3 regions of the Tolumonas lignilytica genome follow, and region 2 is predicted to be linked to each of the others. Evidence: riboswitches for the same ligand, from Rfam matches in the RefSeq annotation. Region 2 holds a riboswitch; each other region holds the start of a gene.
What was found. Region 2 has a riboswitch for cyclic di-GMP ahead of H027_RS0106840 (glycoside hydrolase family 68 protein). Riboswitches for the same ligand answer to the same signal wherever they lie in the genome.
Positions count from the first base shown of each region.

Region 1: linked by a shared signal. The riboswitch ahead of H027_RS17870 (Ig-like domain-containing protein) and the one ahead of H027_RS0106840 (glycoside hydrolase family 68 protein) in region 2 are both predicted to bind cyclic di-GMP.
Region 3: linked by a shared signal. The riboswitch ahead of H027_RS0106105 (bifunctional diguanylate cyclase/phosphodiesterase) and the one ahead of H027_RS0106840 (glycoside hydrolase family 68 protein) in region 2 are both predicted to bind cyclic di-GMP.

Region 1 covers NZ_AZUK01000001.1:2,810,243-2,814,532, forward strand. The annotation lists gene H027_RS0113100 (DUF4382 domain-containing protein) at 1-164, opposite strand, end outside; gene H027_RS0113105 (hypothetical protein) at 402-617, shown strand; gene H027_RS18445 (metal-dependent hydrolase) at 731-1,261, shown strand; cyclic di-GMP riboswitch class I at 1,683-1,767, shown strand; gene H027_RS17870 (Ig-like domain-containing protein) at 1,832-4,138, shown strand; gene H027_RS0113120 (hypothetical protein) at 4,224-4,290, opposite strand, start outside.
Region 2 covers NZ_AZUK01000001.1:1,447,564-1,451,853, reverse strand. The annotation lists gene H027_RS0106845 (glycoside hydrolase family 32 protein) at 1-487, opposite strand, end outside; gene H027_RS0106840 (glycoside hydrolase family 68 protein) at 586-2,160, opposite strand; cyclic di-GMP riboswitch class I at 2,398-2,482, opposite strand; gene ssb (single-stranded DNA-binding protein) at 2,860-3,444, opposite strand; gene uvrA (excinuclease ABC subunit UvrA) at 3,641-4,290, shown strand, end outside.
Region 3 covers NZ_AZUK01000001.1:1,276,029-1,280,318, forward strand. The annotation lists gene norR (nitric oxide reductase transcriptional regulator NorR) at 1-1,309, shown strand, start outside; cyclic di-GMP riboswitch class I at 1,395-1,487, shown strand; gene H027_RS0106105 (bifunctional diguanylate cyclase/phosphodiesterase) at 1,598-4,290, shown strand, end outside.

The DNA of each region.
Region 1 (4,290 bases), 1.4 Mb from region 2:
AGCCGCAGGCTGTTGATGGCAATACAAACTTTTTTGGCGCTGTCGACCGGTGCATCAGAGACAGACAAGTTCATCTGGGACGTTGAGTCCATACCACTGCCCCCGCCGCCACAACCAGTCAGAAGCAAGAAGAAAAGTGCTACGGAACTCATTAGATATTTCATACATCATTCCTTTTGTCGGGTGAGACATACAAATTATAGATCAGACAACCATCATCATTGAGAATGTGAACTATTATTGTTTATTCGTGCCTATTTTTAACGCTGGTAAATTTTTTTTCCGTCAATAAAAAAACAGAAGCTAGTTTATGCGGAAACGTGACTGGCGAGGGATGTTTTCTGGATTAAAACGACTACAGTTTTAATAGCTATACAGCTTTCGCAATCTAGGAGTTCGCTATGTCTAACCAAGATAAGCTGGAGATTGCCAAACTCACACTTCACTACCTTATTTCCATTCAGACCTCAGAAAATGCGACGCATGCGTTGCGGCGTCTTGAAGCGGAAGCAGGGCGATGCTCTGATCCAGATACGTTTGGGGCTCTATATCAAGTGGTCTTCAAGGAAATAGAGGTGAGTGTAGCCACAGATCAAAACAATAAAACTAATTCATAGCGTGTAAAGATTAACCAATCAGTCAGACATTCTGAATGTGTAGCTGACGTTACAGTTGCGCAATGTTACCATCAAACAACTGTATATAAACACATAATTAAGTTGTAACCGTTATGATGGCAAAAACGCATCAGGCATTTGCAGTATTCAGTGTCTTGATGGTCGATAAATTTGTACCGGGTTTGGTTGGTAATCTGTGTGTTGCGTGTTGTTTGGGGTTCATTGGCGCGCTGTTGCCAGATCTCGATTCTCCCCAAAGCTCCTTCGGACGAATAGTGCCGATGTTAAGTAAACCATTTCATAAAATCTTAGGTCACCGTACGGTTACACACAGCCTGTTTGCGGTGGCGGTGTTGCATTTTACTTTCATGGCCTTTTCTCTGAAACCAAGTTATAGCAATGCCATCTGTGTTGGTTATATCAGTCATATCATTGGCGACATGCTTATCGGAAAAAATGGTGTGACGCTGTTTTGGCCGTTAAAACAAAAATGCAGTATTAATCCTATCCGAATTCCGGTTGCTGGTTTTGGTGAATATGTTGTTTTTAATTTGCTGATTGTTTGCATTGCAGCCAGAGGATTACACCAGTTTGAACCCGAAGCCTATCATCTGCTGTTAAAGGGAATATCGCTGATTGTTTAAGATATTATGAAGGAGAAACAAATGAATCATGGTTCTCGTTTGTGAATGTATCAATTTTTTTATCTATCTCATTGTATATAAATGATTTTATTTTAAACAAAAAATAAATTTTGTTTTTCAGCTCGAACCAGGTTCTATTCGCGGGTTGAAGTCATGAATATCTGTTTATTTATTACCTCTTCGCTTTGAATTTTAGTCAGGAAACAGCACTGAGGAAGTGTTAGCTTACGTAAAGATTTGTTTAAAAAATGATCAATTTCACTTTGTCTTGATCGGTTTTCTTGTTAGTATTGCGGCAAGTTTACATGGGATGAATCCAGTGATTCTCTTGGTTTCACCGAGTTCATTCTGTCGCAGATACACTATGAGTCTGTATGTAAGCGTGGGGTCGAATTTTTCGATTCAGTTACCATCGAAAGCACTCCCGAAATAGCAAGCCCCGGGTAACCGGGTGCACGCAAAGCCACAGGTCCACTGCATCTACAGTGGATGGCTGGGTTACCGAAGGAGCGCGTAAAAAACGCTGCGTTTTGGGCGCTTTCGAGGTTTTTTTACTTGAGGGTACCCAAAATGATATCTCTATGCGCTTCCAAAGCGGCTGGTTTTGGCTTGTCTGCTCGTGTTCGCCGGTTTGCATTGTTGCTGACGGCACTCGGCGGGCTAGGCGGAGCTTATACGCCTACGCCAGTAATGGCTGAACCGGCAACACAAGCGGCTTCAGCGGTCTATCCCTCTCAATTAAGACAACAAACCACAGAACTTGCTCAGTTGATGGCGCGCTATCGTCAAGCTGATGAAAATGAGCAAGCCAATCTGCTCAATGAAATACAATCGCTGGTCGCACAACGTAAAGATCTCATGCTTAAATTGCTGGCAGACAACCCTGCGACGGTTGTGCAGGCGGCTTTACCAGCTCAGGCTGCTTTGGGTATGCCAAACAGCGTCCAGGCACAATTAGAACAACTGCGAACCCATGAAGGTCAATTGTTGGTTGCTTATGAAGATTATCCTGATGGCAGCCACAAACTGCGCCATTTTTTGAATACAACGGCAGGTGAGCAGTTGGAATTACACTTCACCGGTGATGAGCCTGCACTGCAAAGTGGTGGTCATGCCCGCGTGAAAGGGATTCAGATCGATAATAATCTGGTGTTGGATCAGAGTGCTCTGCAAATGGAAGCACTGAATGGTAGCACCAGTTCAACCACAACGAGCGGGGTAACGGTTCAGCCCAACACGTTTGGTGAGCAAAAAACCTTAGTCATGCTGGTCAATTTTCAGGATGCCCCGACTAATCAGCCATGGACTGTCGATCAGGCACGCAGCATGGTCTTTACCAATGTCAGCAACTATTTTCTTGAAGACTCTTATCAGCAGACATGGCTAAGTGGTGATGTGCTGGGCTGGTTTACGGTTGCGGTAGACAGTACCAATTGTGATACCACCACTATTGCGCAACAGGCCGATGCAGCAGCTACCAATGCGGGAGCCAATCTGTCTGCTTACCAGCACAAGATTTATATTTTCCCGAATACCAGTGCGTGTGGCTGGACTGGCATGGGGACAGTTGGCGGTTCGCCTTCTCAAAGCTGGATCAACGGCTCCATGCAGGTTTCCACCATCGGTCATGAAATGGGTCACAACTTCGGGCTGCAACATTCCCATGCGCTGGAGTGTGGCGCGACCACACTGGGTACTTCCTGTCAGTCTATCGAATACGGTGATCGTGACGATATCATGGGCAACTATGTTGCCGGTCATATGGCACCATTCCAGAAATTACAGTTAGGCTGGTTAGGTTATGGTTCATCACCCGCAATCACCACGGTCAGTGCAAGCGGCACCTATACATTAACACCGTATGAAGTAAACGACGGTGGAGTTAAAGCATTAAGAATCCCTATGGGGGTTGATCCAACCAGTGGGTTACCAAAATGGTATTACATTGAATATCGCCAAGCTATCGGCAGCGACAGTTTTCTGGCCGGTAACACGAATGTGCTCAATGGTGTCGTAGTTCGCACCGGGGTGGATGGCGATAGCCGAACCAGCTATCTGTTGGACATGACTCCAAACAGCAACAGTATCGGTTATTACGACTGGAGTGATCATGCACTGGCGAGTGGCATGACCTATGTAGATAGCAATGCGGGCGTCACCATCACAACTGACTGGACCAATGGAACACAAGCCAGTGTCACTGTCGAGTTAGGCCCGCAAACTTGCCAGCATGCTAAGCCTGCCATTGCGCTGACTCCGGTACAAAGCGCGTGGGTAGCACCTGGTACGCCTGTTAGCTATACCATGACGCTGACCAACAGCGATAACAGCAGCTGCAGCAGCTCTCAGTTCAATCTGCAGGCACAAGCTCCGACAGGCTGGACTGCCAGTTTTGCTCAGACCGCGCTGACTTTGGCTCCCGGCCAAAGTGCCAGTACGACATTAAGTGTAACATCACCAACCGGCACTGCTGATGGGTATTACAACATCAATTTGACGGCAAGCAATGCGACAGTAACAGGGTATGATGCCAGTGCAACTGTAACCTATGTCGTCAGTGCGGCTGCCGATACAGCTCCGGTTGCTGTGGCTGATACTGCTACAACAGCAGATAGCACGGCCGTTACTATCGCAGTATTGAGCAACGATTACGACCCAGATGGTCAAGCGCTGAAAGTTGTTTCGGTCACCACTCCGGCTCATGGCACAGCAACCATCAATAGTAATGGCACCATTCAGTATGTGCCCGTGAGACGGTATGCAGGAACAGATAGCTTCAGCTACCAGATTTCTGATGGGATCAAGACAGCCAGTGCCACCGTAACAGTAACCGTAGGCAGCAGTACGACAACCACGAGTACGAAAGGCAAAAAATAGCCGTAAGATTTGCGGAGGAAAAACAGGCTCTTTATAGAGCCTGTTTTTTTATTCCTGAACCAGATCGAAGTACAGGATTATCTGATTAGTTACAAGTACCTGCTGCTGCGCATGTACACAGTGGGCAAGTTGCTTGAACTTGAGACGGGGTC
Region 2 (4,290 bases):
CGTGCTGCTGGGTCATGATTGCAATCACCGCACCCGCCCCGAAACCGGCAGTGTTCTTGGTGTCAATCACGGCACTGCCGGTCTCAATATCGCCGAGGCCATTTTTGTATTTGTCGATTGCGACACCGTGTTCCTGCCAATGAATAAGATCGATTGAGGTCATATGGAACCATTCGGTGCCGTTGCCGTTGGGGTAATCAGCGTTATAGAGATAGTAGTAGTGCCAGACGCCGTTGATCAGGAGCGGACGCTGCGGATCGTTCATCCAGTGCTTGGCGGGGGTGAGGTGCAGTGCGGGTCGATAAGGGGTCCAGTCATGCGGACGTAAATACGGGGATGCTTCGGTTGGCGATGCGAGTAAATGTCCGGAATCGGATGCAGTGCTTGGTTCGGCTCTGACGACGGCTACTGCGATGCCGAAAGCGACCAGCGCACAAGCGATGACTCGTCGACGCGTCGCAATCATGGCGATGAGATTGAGGTTCATAATCCTCCGTGTTCAGAAATGAAAAAAGAGAGGGGATGCGGCGGCATGTCGCACTACCGCATCGCCCCTCTAGGCGAGAGATATCACCAGAGACGCTGTTAATTCAGCGGCTTGGTAATGACCCCGCTCGGGTTCACATTGATGTTTGCCGGAATATCCGCCCAACCACCCAGACCATCGCCGTTGGCGCCATAGGAATGATCAACGTCCGATGAGTCGCCATGGATATTGATCTTCACCGTAGGGGCCAGCGTGCCGCCGCGACGGAAGTTTTCCTTAACACCCACCGTGTCGATGAACGACTGCACCAAACCACCAGGCATCACGTAGTGAGAGTATGCTTGGAAGTGACCGGCTGGCTGGTTGTAGTCAGGATCATATGGAGTGCCTGGCCAGTAGTTAAGGTTTGACGGATTGCCCAGTACCAGACCGGAGCCCATGTTCATTGGCTGGTAATCGCTGCGGATCCCGTTGCCCACGAAACCATATACACCTTCAGGGCCTGTAATGCCGGCCGCATAGGTGGTGCTGTGGCTGATGGTAAAGAGATAATACTTGCCATCTTTCTTGTAGATCTCGGGACGTTCGGTCTGATCGGTCACGCAGTTCGCCGAGAGAATCGGTGGCAGGAACTCCCACTCCGTCAGATCGGCATTTTTGGCTTTCGCCAGACCGATGTTGCCGAGTTGATAGGTCGCCCCCGATGCATTTACTTGTGGAACTGTCTCTGCATAGGTATCACCCTCCTGATAGCCAAGATCATCTGCTGTACATTTGGCTGATGCACGCGGCATGGCCGAATTCCCCTCGAAGACCATATAGGTCTCACCCGGATGAGCCGGGTCTGTGAAGGTAAACGGGTCGCGGAAGTTGAAGTATGGGTTTTGTTCGGCGGTCTGGTAGTAAGTACCATCAGCCTTCAGGAGCGGAATAACCTTATCGAAACCGGTAAATGTCACGCCGTTCTTGTTCGCATGTATATGGCCCACGCTGAGCGCGATCCGTGGATCATACGGCTTGATGTCATTGCCCTTGGCATCACGGTAGAACGCAACATCGGTGAAGAACAGCTTAACTTCGCCACCAGGGAAAATGCGCGCAGAGCCAGACCATTGTGTCTGATGGCTGTATGACTGATCCTCGAAGATCTTGCCGGTGACTCCATCGGCGAAGACGAGACCACCATAGGTCCACCCCCCATTTTTCGGCCGTTGATCCGCTGGAATGCCTGCCGGACGGTAGAAATAACCGATCTTCGCGAACACATGGCGGTCATCGAAACCCAGTTTCCGATCAGCCACGAGGGAGAAAATAACTTCCTGACCGTTAATGCTGTATTGGTTTCCATCGGCATCGGTCAGCGGCCAGGAATCCCACACCCAGACCTGATCGTTCGACATGTCAGGGAAGTCTTGAGGAATACTTGGCATGGTGTATTCCTCTGGCATTGAGTTTTCACGCGAGCCAGCAGTCGGATCGGACATCCGTTTGATCTGGCGCGCATCGGCACGAGTCCACTTCGCCGTGAAGTTATCCTCTGGGGCATATGCCTGCTGCGAGTGAGTGGTCGGCTCAGGACCTGGCTGTAGAACAGGAGCGGCAACTGCGGCTGTTGCGACAGTCATGGCCATTCCCAGCACGGGGATTACCGACAGGTATCGATGGTTTTTCATGGTATTAACCTCCATTGTTTTTCGTAAACATCCACCATTTCCAGATGCAATGGATATCCGCAGTTTTGCCGGTTAAATCCAGAAACGACTTTGCCCTCGGCACCGGATGCATCCAAGAAAGCGCCGCCAGCTTGCACAAGGCAATACGAGGCTGCGCAATGCCTGAAGGCATCACGGGCTAGAGTGAAAAAACAAAATCAAATCGCGGACACGAAAAGAAACGTGCCGGCATACAAAACTGGCGGTCCCGCTATCGTAGGAAAATTCCGTTAGACCGGAGACTTTGCGTCGCCACCTTTCGATGGTTTTGCCTTTTTCAGTTAAGTAACCGCTCACAGAAGGAGAGTTAGTTAACCAAATGAGAATGACAATCGGTTAATTGCCATCTCTCATTAAAAAGTAACACAACAGGAATCACTTGAAAACAAAAATATGTGAGCTAAATCGGTTTAGTTTAAGTTTACTTGGTAATTAAATTGACATATTTATGTGTTTGTGATTTTAAATTTGTGTTTTTCGCAGATAGATCGCTGCTAGAATCTGTTTGAAAAAGGGGAAAAAAGATCTGTATGACAGCCGGATAAGTGGTTTTGTGATGTGCGGGATACAAGCCAGATTTTATTTAACCTGGAAATAAAAAAACCCAGTAAAAACTGGGCTTTAAGAATGATATTCTACGATAAATGTATCTGGTTAACTTCAGAACGGAATATCGTCGTCGAAATCCATCGGTGGTTCGTTATAGGTTGGTTGCTGTGCTGCCGGGGCAGGAGCATAACCCCCTTGCTGTGCTGCCGGGGCAGGAGCATAACCCCCTTGTGGTGCAGCCGGTGCACCGTAACCAGGATTCGCATTACCCTGTGGCGCGGCGGCGGCAGGGCGACCCCAATTACCTTGTTGTGGTTGCTGTGCCGGTGCTCCCATGTTGCCGCCAGCAGGCGCGCCGCTGCGGGTATCCAGCATTTGCATTTCATTGACAATGATTTCAGTGGTGTAACGTTTTTGCTGGCTTTGTTGATCGACCCATTCACGCGTTTGCAGACGACCTTCCAGATACACTTTGGCACCTTTACGCAGATATTCACCCGCGATCTCAGCCAGACGGCGGTAAACCACAATGCGATGCCACTCAGTACGTTCCTGCAGCTGGCCCTGTTGATCCTTCCAGCTTTCGCTGGTCGCAACGGTGAAGTTGGCCACTGCGTTGCCATTCGGCATGTAACGCACTTCCGGGTCTTGCCCCAGATTGCCAACGATAATGACTTTATTCACGCCTCTGGCCATGTTCTGCTCCGTAAAAAATGCATATTCTCTGACTGGCTATCTTAGCAATAATCACCGTTAAAGTCAGATCGGTTGCTATGACAGGTGTTAAATAGTTGCGGCAGAAGACATTAACATATTTGCAGCAATACTGGCTATCCATCCAGTGCTAGCTGTGCCATACTGAGATTTTGATGCAGTTCACAGTTGGCTCTCTATGGATAAGATCGAGATCCGGGGCGCACGCACCCACAACCTGAAAAATATCAATCTGACCTTACCTCGCGATAAGATGATCGTGATCACCGGCCTGTCGGGATCGGGTAAATCCTCGCTGGCATTCGATACGCTGTATGCCGAAGGGCAGCGTCGTTACGTCGAATCCCTGTCTGCTTATGCCCGTCAGTTCTTAAGTTTGATGGAAAAACCCGATGTGGATCATATCGAAGGCTTATCGCCAGCCATTTCCATCGAGCAGAAATCGACGTCGCACAATCCCCGCTCTACCGTCGGTACGATCACCGAGATTTATGATTATCTGCGTCTGTTGTACGCCCGAGTGGGTGAACCCCGTTGTCCGGATCACGATTTACCGCTGGCGGCGCAAACCATCAGTCAGATGGTGGATCGGGTGCTGGCCGAACCGGAAAATCGCAAGATGATGATCTTGGCGCCGGTGGTTCGTAACCGCAAGGGTGAGCACAAACAACTGCTGGAAAACCTCGCGGCGCAAGGTTATATCCGGGCCCGGATCGATGGCGAAGTCTGTGACCTTTCGGATCCACCGACGCTGGAACTGCAAAAGAAACACACGATCGAAGTGGTCGTGGATCGTTTCAAGATCCGCGCCGACCTGCAATTGCGTCT
Region 3 (4,290 bases), 170 kb from region 2:
TATTCGTTTTCCGGCCGATGCCGAATTACCCGATCCCTTTGATGGCTGGCTGGCCATTGATCGTGAGCGTAATGCCGATGTCCATTCCTGCATGGGCTGCAGTCTATATGTCGATCGACAATTGGTCGGCGTCTTAACCTTAGATGCACTGGCCCCCGGACGGTTTGACGATGTCGATGACATGACTGTGGCCGCTTTCGCTGCTCTCGCCGCCGCCACCTTGCGGAATGTCGCGCTGATACGTGCATTGGAGCACAGCCGTGCCCAGCAACAAGAGTTGGCGCAGGAACTCGTTCGTGATGCCCGCCGCCGAGAAGGAGAACTGATCGGTAACAGTGCACAGATCCGGAAATTGCGCGAAGAGATCGATATGGTCGCCAATACCGATCTGGCCGTCCTCATTACCGGTGAAACAGGCACCGGAAAAGAATTAGTCGCCCGGACATTACACGCCCATTCTCGCCGTAGTGAACAGGCGCTGGTGCATGTCAATTGCGCGGCATTGCCCGAGCAGATCGCAGAAAGTGAACTGTTCGGACACGTCAAAGGGGCATTCACCGGCGCCACCAGCCATCGGGCCGGTAAATTTGAACTGGCAGATGGCGGCACGCTGTTTCTGGATGAAATCGGTGAATTACCGCTCAGTCTGCAGGCAAAATTATTACGCGCCTTACAGCAAGGGGAAATTCAGCGGGTCGGCTCCGATAAACTACTGCGAGTTAATGTCCGGTTAATCGCAGCAACCAACCGAGATCTGGAATTGGAAGTGGCCGCAGGCCGATTCCGTAGTGACTTGTATCATCGCCTCAAAGTCTACCCGATCGCTGTGCCACCTCTGCGTGACCATAAAACGGATCTCGATACACTGAGCAGCTATTTTCTGGATCAAGCCAGAAGCCGCCTGGGGTTACAACAAATAGGGATACATCCACAAGCATTACAAGCGATGCAATCTTATGACTGGCCTGGAAATGTACGCGAACTTGAACATATGCTGATGCGGGCCAGTCTCAAGGCCACCCGGCATAAAGCAGGTCGCCCCTTGATTCTGGCCGATCATTTGGACCTGCCAGTCTCAACTATCTCAGTTCAAGCGGAACAAGATATTAAGGCAACCGACATACTCACGTTGCCTTCCGAACAGGGGCTGCGTGAAAGCATTGATCGCTTCCAGAAAGCATTAATTATTAAGGCACTAGAGGCCAATGATGGCAATTGGTCAGCGACGGCTCGAGAATTGAAAACGGATCGAGCCAATCTCAACCGACTCGCACTTCGACTTGGAATAAAACAGGGATCTTCTTCATAAAAAAATGAAGCAGAAAATGCCAGTCTCGTTTTAGTCTTATTGTTGCATTGGATAATCGGGCTGAGGCTGTTACACTCTGTTAAAAATATGAAAAAGGCAAACTGTACCGAAAGGGCAGGACGCAAAGCTTCCGGTCTAACATCAGTCTCGTACTGATCACGATAGCGGAGTTGCCAGATCCTCATGTGTATAAATTGAATTTATACACCTTGACCCGCTAGTTTCGGAGTCAAATGGCAACATTTGTGTGACTGTTCATGGGTATTCTTATCTGAATGGAGTCTCGTGTTGCTGTCGATTAAACATATCAAGCTTTCCACCCGAACAGCACTGCTATTTGGCGGCGGTCTTTTGATGATCCTCGGACTAAGCATCTCGCTGACTTGGTATTTTTTCCTGCGTGAAATCAATTCGTTAGAACTACAAGAAACTATTCAGACCAATCAACAGGCCCAGCAGACCATTCAGATTAAACTGAACGAGCTGGCAAAGCGCAGTTGTGATTGGGCTTTTTGGGATGAAACATTCAACCTCCTGACTCGTGGCGATCCCGGTTATCACGCCCGAAATCTCAATCCGGATTCCCTCAATAATAACGATGTTACCTTGATGGCCTTTTTCAATTTAAAAGGCGAGTATATTGATGGCGCGCAACTCAACGCTAAACACGATAAGAGCGAACCGCTTTCCGCACAAATTCTCCAGCAACTCTTATCCCCTCAAGGGATCGGGCAGCAATTTAATCAGTTACGCAGCCAACTTCATCCGGCACTAAAACCTTATGCGGGGATCATTTCACTCCAGGGCGCTCCTTTCCTGATTTCACTGGCTCCTGTTACTGCGGGCAATATGGAGACCGAAGTGGGTGGCTGGATGATTTGGGCACAACATATCCGTGAATTTTTCCCGGAACGTTACAAGTCGGTGCTGATGAATGATACGGCCTTGTTAGATATCAATCCAAACCAGCTTCCCCACCCTGTTTATGCAGATTTAATTACTGAGAAGCAGTCGTTTAGCCATCTGTTAACTGACGATACCATCTCGGTATTCAGCGTATTAAAAGATATCAATCAGCAACCTTCTGCAGTCATCAAGATCACCGCACCACGCGATTTTTATCAAAGCAGCAAAGAAGCATTACTGATACTGGCTTTTTCATGCCTTCTGGGCGGTGCGTTGATCAGCATGCTGTTTTTCAGCGAGTTGCGCCGCAGTCTGGGCACTCGCTTACATTTACTGGAAGACGGGCTAAAACGCTTACTACAAAATGATTTTTCCCAACCTCTCAATGTCGATGATAACCAAGATGAAATCGCTTTAGTGGGCAAAGTAGTCAATAAATTACTGGCAACCAAATTACAAACCAATGATGCATTGGAAGAGGTAGAGAATAAGTTCTATGCCGTCTACGAAAATGCTAATCAACCAATGCTGATCATTCATGACAAGCGCGTGTTAAGTGCTAATCAGGCTGCGGCTAATATGCTGGGTTATGACAGCATGGGGGATTTAATTGGTCGCCCACTCGAACAGTTATTGCATGACTCAGATAAGTCAGGTTCAGGCGATACGCTTTTTTATAAACGCCTCGCAGACAAAGAATACAATTTTGAATGGGATATCGTCGGACATCTAGGTTGGCTCGTGCCCTGTGAACTCGACATTACACCGATTGAGCATCGCCAACATCAAGCACTGCTGGTGTGTATGAATGATATCTCCGAACGCCGCCTGCACGAGAACAAGATCCGACGACTGGTCTTTAATGATAGCCTGACCGGTTTGTATAACCGCTATGCGCTGATACAACGGATGCAACCGACATTAAAACAGCTCAACGATCAACAACGGTTTGCCTTGTTATATATTAATTTGGATCGCTTCCGCGCAATCAACGATACCTTTGGACATGATATCGGGGACGGCGTCATTAAAGCCGTTGCGTTGCGCTTGGGTATGGAGAGTGATCCGCTCGGTACAAATACCTTAGCCCGGATTGCAGGCGATGAGTTTGTATTGTTCATACCGCAGATCAGCTCCGCCTACCAACCCGTTCGGTTAAGCCATGAGATTCAACGGCTATTGTTACACCCGCTGATCATTGATGGCGTGTCATTAGAGGTTTCCACCACGATCAGCGTTATCATCGGTGGCAAAGAATACGGCTCGGTTGAAGATGTTTTACGCTGTGCTGACTTTGCAATGAGCAAAGCCAAAAAACAAAACAAACGACTGCAAGTCTTCAGTCATCGAATGTATGAGGAAGCACTTGAGACACTGGCTATTCAACGAGACCTGCCATCGGCTATTCGCAATGCTCAGATTACGGCGGTTTTTCAACCCATCGTATCTTGTGTGAGTGGAGATATCGTCGGTTTTGAGGCACTGGCCCGTTGGCAGCATGATGAATTAGGCTCCATTTCACCCGCTCGCTTCATTCCTATGGCAGAAGAAAGCAATTTAATCGTGGAATTGGGCGAGCAAATATTGACCCAAGCCTGCCGATTTATCCGACATTTTAATTTAATGCGTAAAGAACAGGGACAACCCTTACTATCCGTTCATGTCAATTTCTCGGCACATCACTTTTCCAGTTCAACATTATTGAGCCATCTGGTCAGTACACTGGAAGCGACCAAACTCCACCCCCGGCATTTAGTCATTGAAATCACAGAAAGTATGTTGATTGAACGCCCGGCTCAATCAGTTAAACAAATGGAGCAGATCAAACAGCTTGGTGTCAATTTGGCCTTAGATGATTTTGGTACCGGTTATTCAGCACTCAATACACTCTGCCAATATCCTCTGGATATGGTCAAACTGGATCGTAGCTTTGTGCTACGCCTGATGGATGGAAAACAAGGTGAAATATTGGTACGAGCCATTATTAATATGGCCAAAGATTTAAACCTCGCCATGGTCGCCGAAGGTGTAGAAACACAAGAACAAATGCTAAAAATCAGGGAATTGGGCGTCAC